Regions from separate parts of the Xanthomonas sp. 3058 genome, predicted to be linked through region 2. Evidence: predicted binding sites of a transcription regulator. Region 2 holds the regulator's gene; the other holds the start of a gene.

Region 1 (4,210 bases), on a different contig from region 2:
GACAAGGCAAGGCGATGGCTGCGGCAGTTCATAAGATCCCCGGGAGAAGCCGGCCATGGCCGGCGTGGCAATGCGCTGCAACGACGCCCGCCAGCGATGCACTGCATCGCTGCCCCTTGTCCGGCGGCCCCCTACCGCGCGGCGCAAGCGCCTGCCCTGCGACGCTATGACCGCCATGACATCGGTGTCAAGGGGCTGTCATGCAACTGTGCGCCGGATGACGGCCTTGCAGGCGCGACAGTGCCGACACGCTTGGGTCCGTCAGGTGCCCGAAGCCCGCGCGCCATTGCGGCAGGCCACGCGTCGCAGGCGTGTTCCGCCGCCCCGCGCACAAAAAAACCCCGCCTTTCGGCGGGGTCCTTTTTTGAGGCAACAACCGATGGGGCTGGATCAGAAATCCATGCCGCCCATGCCGCCCATGCCGCCACCGCCGCCGGGCATCGCCGGCTCGTCCTTCTTCGGCGCATCGGCCACCATGGCTTCGGTGGTGATCATCAGGCCGGCGATCGAGGCTGCGTTCTGCAGCGCCGAACGGGTGACCTTGGTCGGGTCCAGGATGCCGAACTCGACCATGTCGCCGAACTCGCCGTTGGCGGCGTTGTAGCCGTAGTTGCCGGTGCCTTCCTTGACCTTGTTCAGGATCACGGACGGCTCTTCGCCGGCGTTGGCCACGATCTCGCGCAGCGGGGCTTCCATGGCGCGCAAGGCGATCTGGATGCCGTGGGTCTGGTCTTCGTTGGCACCGGTCAGGTTACCGACGGCCACCAGCGCACGCACCAGGGCCACACCGCCGCCCGGGACCACGCCTTCTTCGACGGCTGCACGGGTGGCGTGCAGGGCGTCTTCGACGCGGGCCTTCTTTTCCTTCATTTCGATTTCGGTCGAAGCGCCGACCTTGATCACGGCAACGCCGCCGGCCAGCTTGGCCACGCGTTCCTGCAGCTTCTCGCGGTCGTAATCGGACGAGGTGTCCTCGATCTGGGTCTTGATCTGGCCAACGCGGGCTTCGATCGCGGCCGAGTCGCCGGCGCCGTCGATGATGGTGGTGTTCTCCTTGGAGACCTGCACCTTCTTCGCGCGGCCCAGGTCCTTGATCGTGGCCTTCTCCAGCGCCAGGCCCACTTCCTCGGAGATCACGGTGCCGCCGGTCAGCACGGCCATGTCTTCCAGCATCGCCTTGCGACGGTCGCCGAAGCCCGGTGCCTTGACGGCCACGACCTTGACGATGCCGCGGATGGTGTTGACCACCAGCGTCGCCAGCGCTTCGCCTTCGACTTCTTCAGCGACGATCAGCAGCGGCTTGCCGGCCTTGGCCACGCCTTCCAGCACGGGCAGCAGGTCGCGCACGTTGGAGATCTTCTTGTCGTGCAGCAGGATGAACGGGTCGTCCAGATCGGCCGACTGGCTCTGCTGGTTGTTGATGAAGTACGGGGAGAGGTAGCCGCGATCGAACTGCATGCCCTCGACCACGTCCAGCTCGTTTTCCAGGCCCGAGCCTTCTTCGACGGTGATCACGCCTTCCTTGCCGACCTTCTGCATCGCTTCGGCAATGATGTTGCCGATCGATTCGTCCGAGTTGGCCGAGATGGTGCCGACCTGGGCAATCGCCTTGTCGTCGGTGGTGGGCTTGGAGATGTTCTTCAGCTCGATGACGGCGGCCTTGACGGCCTGGTCGATACCGCGCTTGAGGTCCATCGGGTTCATGCCGGCGGCCACAGCCTTGGCGCCTTCGCGGATCAGGGCCTGGGCCAGCACGGTGGCGGTGGTGGTGCCGTCGCCGGCGTTGTCGTTGGTGCGCGACGCGACTTCCTTCACCATCTGCGCGCCCATGTTCTCGAACTTGTCAGCCAGTTCGATTTCCTTGGCGACGGAGACGCCGTCCTTGGTGATGGTCGGCGCGCCGAAGCTCTTCTCGAGCACGACGTTGCGGCCCTTCGGGCCCAGGGTTGCCTTGACGGCATTGGCGAGAACGTTGACGCCACGAACCATGCGGGTACGTGCGTCTTCACCGAAACGAATGTCTTTAGCAGCCATTTGTTGTAACTCCGGAATTTGGGATTGAGGATTAGGGATTGGCTAGAGCGGGGGTCGGGGGAGATCCGGGATCAGCTGCGCCAAGCGCAGTGACCAATCCCGAATCCCCACTCCCGACTCCCGCGGGCAACGGCTATCAGCCGATGACCGCCAGGATGTCGTCTTCGCGCAGCACCTTGTACTCGACGCCTTCGGACTTGTAGCTGCTGCCGGCGTACTGGCCGTAGATGACCTTGTCGCCAACCTTGACCACCGGCGCGCGCAGGCTGCCGTTGTCCAGGGGCTTGCCGGCGCCGATGGCGACGACTTCACCCTTGGTGGACTTTTCCTTGGCGGAGTCCGGGATCACGATGCCGCCGGCGGAAACTTCGTCGGCTTCGATCGGCTTGACTACAACGCGGTCGTGAAGCGGCTTGATGCTCATAGAGAAAGACCCTCTTAAGTGTTTGATTGGTCTGGAAATTATCGGCGATGTTAGCACTCGTATGTGACGACTGCCAGCACAGCGCGCGGAAAAAACCCGACAGAGCGGGTGCGGGCCAGAGATTGTGCTGCGTGGGCCGCTTTCAAGGGCTGGCGATAAAACTTTTTCGCCGGTCAGCCCGAGCCGGCAGCGACGGGCAGCGACACAATCCTGCGCAGCGCCCGTCGGCACAGGCGCGCATCGCGCGCTCCGAACCGACATGGCGGCGCGGTGCATTGCGCACCGGGCCAACAGCCGGCACGCGCCCGGCCGTGCGCGCAGCCGTGCGTGTCGGCTGACCTAAAAGTGGAACCAGGTTCCATCGATTGTCATGCACAGGCTCTAGAGTCGGGACCGCACTACCCCGATCACAAGGAGCTGTCGATGAGGTTGCTGGCCCACGTTCTTCCGCTGACCTGCGCCATCGCGCTGGTCGTCCCCACCGCCCACGCGGCGGTCTTCATCAACGAACTGCACTACGACGACGCGGGCGCCTCCGGCGACAGCGGCGAAGCGGTGGAAGTGGTGGCCACTGCCGGCGAATCGCTGAGCGGCTACCGCATTTATCTCTACAACGGCAGCACGCCGGGCGCGGCCACGGTCTATGCCAACACGGCAGTGCCGGCCGGCAGCCTGGTCAGCTGCGGCAGCCAGGCGCGCGTGGCCACGGTCAGCTACGCCAGCAACGGCGTGCAGAACGGGCCCAACGACGGTGTGGCGCTGGTGGACCCGAGCGGGCAGCTGGTGCAGTTCCTCAGCTACGAAGGCAGCATCACCGGCAGCGGCGGCCCGGCCGCCGGCGTCACCAGCCAGAACCTGCCGGTCAGCGAGAGCAACAACAGCGCGGTCGGCAGTTCGCTGCAATTGACCGGCACCGGCAGCAGCGCGGCCAACTTCAGCTGGGCCGGCTCGTCGGCGCAGACGTTTGGCGCCTGCAATCGCGGCCAGACCTTCAATGGCAGCGGCGGTGGCGGCGAAACCGGCGCGGCACCGTCGATCACCAGCACCACCCCGACCCAGGGCGCGACCGGCTTCCCGGCTGCGGGTGATCTGGCAGTGGACTTCAGCGAGGCGGTGACGCTGAGCAGTGGCGCCTTCGCGCTGAGTTGCGCCAGCTCCGGCAGCGTGCCGCTGAGCTATCCCACCAGCGGCACCCGCTTCAGCCTGTCCACCAACACCGCCCTGGTCGGTGGCGAGCGTTGCAGCCTGGCCATCACTGCCAGCGCCATCCGCGATGCCAGCGGGTTGAGCCCGGCCGCCAACCAGGCCATCGCCTTCACCGTGGCCACGGCCAGCGGCGGCGGCACCGGCTACTACTCGCGGGTCAATACCGCCAATGCCGGCCAGTTGCGCTGCTCGCTGCATACGGTCATCAAGGGCCACACCGTGTATCCGTACAGCGGCTCGGGCACCAGCACCTGGACCATCCTGGAGATGGCCGACGAGGATCCCAACAACAGCGGCCGGATCCTGGACGCCTACCGCAACCGCAGCTACGCCAAGGGCAGCGACCGGGCCGGCACCGGCAGCGGGCTCACCTACAACCGCGAGCACACCTGGCCCAATTCGCTGGGCTTCGGCAGCGCCAGCGGCGACAAGGGCCTGCCTTACGCGCCTTACACCGACACCCACATGCTGTATCTGACCGACACCGCCTTCAACGCCGACCGTGGCAACAAGCCCTACGCCACCTGCACCAGCGGCTGCGGCGAG
Region 2 (4,210 bases):
TTGGCGCGCTCTGCGGCGTCTTTGAGGCGCTGCAGCGCCAACGGATCCTTGCGCAGATCGATGCCCTGATCCTTGTTGAACTCGTCGACCAGGTACTCGATGACGCGGTTATCGAAGTCTTCGCCGCCCAGGAAGGTGTCGCCGTTGGTGGCCAGCACTTCGAACTGCTTCTCGCCGTCGACTTCGGCAATTTCGATGATCGACACGTCGAAGGTGCCGCCGCCCAGGTCGTACACGGCGATCTTGCGGTCGCCGCCGTTCTTGTCCAGGCCATAGGCCAGGGCTGCGGCAGTCGGCTCGTTGATGATGCGCTTGACGTCCAGACCGGCGATGCGGCCGGCATCCTTGGTGGCCTGACGCTGGCTGTCGTTGAAGTAGGCCGGCACCGTAATCACGGCCTCGGTGACCTTCTCGCCCAGGAAGTCCTCGGCGGTCTTCTTCATCTTTTCCAGCACGCGCGCGGAGATTTCCTGCGGCGCCATGCGCTTGGCATCGCTGGTCTGCACCCAGGCATCGCCGTTGTCGTGGGCGAGGATGCCGTACGGCACGTGCGAGATGTCCTTCTGCACTTCGGCGTCGGTGAACTTGCGGCCGATCAGGCGCTTCACCGCGTAGAAGGTGTTCTTCGGGTTGGTCACCGCCTGGCGCTTGGCCGAGGCGCCGACCAGCACTTCGCCGTCCTTGGTGTAGGCGACAATCGACGGCGTGGTGCGATCGCCCTCGGAATTTTCGATGACGCGGGCCTTGCCGCCGTCCATGATCGACACGCACGAGTTCGTGGTGCCGAGGTCAATACCAATGATCTTGCCCATGGATACGCTCCTGATGATTCTGTAGCTGTGTCCGGCGACGCCGGGTCTGGCTGAGATGTGGGGGTGGCGCGCAGCTGTTCAAGCCATCTGTGCGCATCTGTGTTCTAACGACGCGCCCGGCAGTTCAGCCGGGCGCTGGCAATCAGTCGTGCTTGGCCACGACCACCAGGGCCGGGCGCAGCAGCCGCTCATTGAGCAGATAGCCTTTCTGGAACACCTGCACCACGTGGCCCGGGGCGATGCCCTCGGCCTCGCCCTGGCTGATCGCCTGGTGCTGGTCCGGGTTGAACGGCTGGCCGACCGGGTCGAGCAGGGTCAGGCCGTTGTCGGCCGCGACCTTGAGCAGTTGCTTGTAGGTCATGTCCAGGCCATCGCGCAGCGGGCTGGGCTCGGTGCCGGCCGCGGTCAGGCCGGCGTCCAGGCTGTCGAACACCGGCAGCAGCTCGCCCAGCAGCTTCTCGTTGGCGAACTTGCGCGCGTTCTCGACGTCGCGGGCGATGCGCTTGCGCTGGTTTTCCAGATCGGCACGCTCGCGCAGGGCATCGGCCTTGACCAGCGCGATCTCGCTGCGCAGCGCCTCGATCTCGGCCTTGAGCGGATCGGTCTCGGGTGGGTTCTGGGACAGGTCTTCGGAGTCGAATTCGGGGTGGTCTTGGTTCATATGCAGTTCCCGGGCAAGCGGAACGCCCGCCCCAACGTCACCCCGTATGTGGGCGCGCGCGCGCGTTTCAAGCAAAACGATCGTATCGATCGCTACCGCTTATCGCGTGCCGGGCGGTTCCATGGCCGCCCCCAGCACCTGGGCGGCGGTCTGCACCAGCGGAATCACCCGGTCGTAGGCCATGCGTTTGGGCCCGATCACCCCCAGCACGCCCAGCACCTGGCCGTTGGCGGTGTATGGCGCGGTGACCAGCGAGACGTCGTCCAGCGACACCATGCCGGTCTCTTCGCCGATAAAGATGCGCACGCCCGGCGCCTGGATGGTGCGCTCGAGCAGCTGCAGGATCTCGCGCTTGCTGGCGAAGGCCTCGAACAGCTCGCGCAGCCGGTCCAGGTCCGACAGGTCCTGTACGCCCATCAGGCGGGTCTGCCCGGCCATCACCATGTCCTCGGCATCGGCCGGCACCAGCGCCTCGCTGGCCAGGTCCACGCTGTGCGCCAGCAACTGCTCCATCTCGTTCTTGGCCATGCGCAGTTCGCGCAGCAGACTGGCGCGGATATCCGACAGCGCGCGCCCGGCGAACTGCGCATTGAGGTAATTGGCCACCCGCTCCAGCTCGGCCGGCTCATAGGCCCGGCGCGGTTCGATCACCCGGTTCTGCACCTCGTTGTCGGCAAACACCAGGATCGCCAGCACCCGGCGCGCATCCAGCGATACGAAATCGATATGCCGGAACGCAAACTGCTCGCGCCGCGGCGCGCTGACCACGCCGACGAAATGGCTCATCGCCGACAGCATCTGCGAGGCGCTGCCCAGCAACGACTGGGTGCCGTTGCCGCTGGCCAGCTCGGCGCGCAGGCGCCGCACCTCTTCCTCGCCAGGGGGCTGCATCTGCACCAGGCTGTCGACGAATACCCGGTACCCATGCGCGGTGGGCACCCGCCCAGCCGAGGTATGCGGAGAGCTGAGCAGCCCCACGTCCTCCAGGTCGGCCAGGATATTGCGGATGGTGGCCGGGCTGACGTCCAGCCCGGCATGCTGGGCCAGCGTCTTGGAGCCCACCGGCTCGCCATCGCGGATGTAGCGGGCAATCAGCGTCCGCAGCAATTGGCGTGCGCGGGGGTCGAGCGTTGGGGACTGTGACGCGCGCATGGGATCATCCGGTGAGACTGGGCATAGATAATGTCTGGCCCTGCGGTTGGCAAGCGTCTTATTCCCTGCCGGCCCCTCTCACCCTAAGCTTCCCCAAAGCGTTCACACTCGATCCCATGCTCAGACACCTCTCCATCAAGGATTTCGCCGTCGTCCGCGCCACCGAACTGGAATTCGGCCCGGGCATGACCGTGGTGTCCGGCGAAACCGGCGCCGGCAAGTCGCTGATGGTGGACGCGCTGGGCTTTCTGTCCGGGCTGCGCGCCGACAGCGGCGTGGTTCGCCACGGTGCCGACCGCGCCGAACTCTCGGCCGAATTTCAGCTCCCGGCCCAGCACCCGGGCCTGACCTGGCTGTCGGACAACGAACTCGACGACGAGGCCCAATGCCAGCTGCGCCGGATCATCCGCGCCGACGGCGGCTCGCGCGCCTGGATCAACGGCCGCCCGGTCACCTCCTCGCAACTGGCGGAACTGGCATCAAAGCTGGTGGAGATCCACGGCCAGCACGAACACCAGGCCTTGATGGCCCGCCACAGCCAGCTCACCCTGCTCGACGCCTACGCCCGCAACGGCACCCAGCGCGAACAGGTGCGCCAGGCCAGCCAGCGTTGGCAGGCCTTGCTGGACGAGCGCGATGCGCTGTCCGCGCAGGGCGATGTCTCCGATCGCATCGGCTTTCTGGAACACCAGCTCGGCGAACTGGAACGCGAAGACCTGGACCCGGCCGCGATCGCCGCGCTGGACGTCAATCACCGCCGCCAGGCGCATGCCACCGCGTTGATCGGCGCCTGCGACAGCGTGGCCTTGCAGCTCAATGGCGACGAGGGTGCCTCGGCGCTGGGCCTGCTGCAGGACAGCCGCCACGACCTGGCGCGCGTGGCCGAGCACGAGCCGCGCCTGGGCGAGGTGGATGCGCTGCTGGACAGCGCCGTCATCCAGATCGAAGAGGCGCTGGCCCTGCTCGACCGCGTGCGCGACGACCTGGAGGCCGACCCGGCCCAGTTCGAGGCGATGGAGCGCCGGCTCGGCCGCCTGCACGACCTGGCCCGCAAGCACCGTGTCGCCCCGGACGAGCTGGCCGCCCAGCGCGACCGCATGAGCCTGGAAGTGGAAAGCCTGCGCGGCGCCGACGCGCGCCTGCAGCAGCTGGACAAGCACATCGAGGCGGCAATCGACGTCTGGCGCACTGCAGCCAACGCCCTCAGCGCCAGCCGCACGACCGCTGCCGAGGCGTTGTCGGCTGCCACCACCACGCTGATCGGCGAGCTGGGCATGGGCGGCGGGCAGTTCCTGATCCAGCTGCAGCCGCAGGAGACCCTGCGCCCGGACCCCAACGGCGCCGAACGGGTGGAATTCCTGGTCGCCGCCAATGCCGGGCAGCCGCCGCGCGCGTTGCGCAAGGTCGCCTCTGGCGGTGAACTCTCGCGCATCTCGCTGGCGATCGAGGTCGCCGCACTCGGCCTGGACAGCGTGCCGACCATGGTCTTCGACGAAGTGGATTCGGGCATCGGCGGCGCGGTGGCCGATATCGTCGGACAGAAGCTGCGTGCCCTTGGCGAAGAGCGCCAGGTGTTGTGCGTGAC

Evidence for each region. The regulator HrcA, encoded in region 2, represses chaperone genes, less so after heat shock. The targets are predictions, from matches to a motif close to TTNGCACTCNNNNNNNNNGAGTGCNAA.
Region 1: the regulator HrcA is predicted to act here: its motif matches at 2,509-2,535, upstream of GGR61_RS13580 (co-chaperone GroES).

Annotation. Positions count from the first base shown of each region.
Region 1 is NZ_JACHOF010000010.1:49,120-53,329, forward strand. Features, by position in the region: gene GGR61_RS13570 (TonB-dependent receptor) at 1-32, opposite strand, end outside; gene groL (chaperonin GroEL) at 391-2,034, opposite strand; gene GGR61_RS13580 (co-chaperone GroES) at 2,171-2,458, opposite strand; gene GGR61_RS13585 (endonuclease) at 2,882-4,210, shown strand, end outside.
Region 2 is NZ_JACHOF010000001.1:158,824-163,033, forward strand. Features, by position in the region: gene dnaK (molecular chaperone DnaK) at 1-812, opposite strand, end outside; gene grpE (nucleotide exchange factor GrpE) at 955-1,473, opposite strand; gene hrcA (heat-inducible transcriptional repressor HrcA) at 1,573-2,625, opposite strand; gene recN (DNA repair protein RecN) at 2,742-4,210, shown strand, end outside.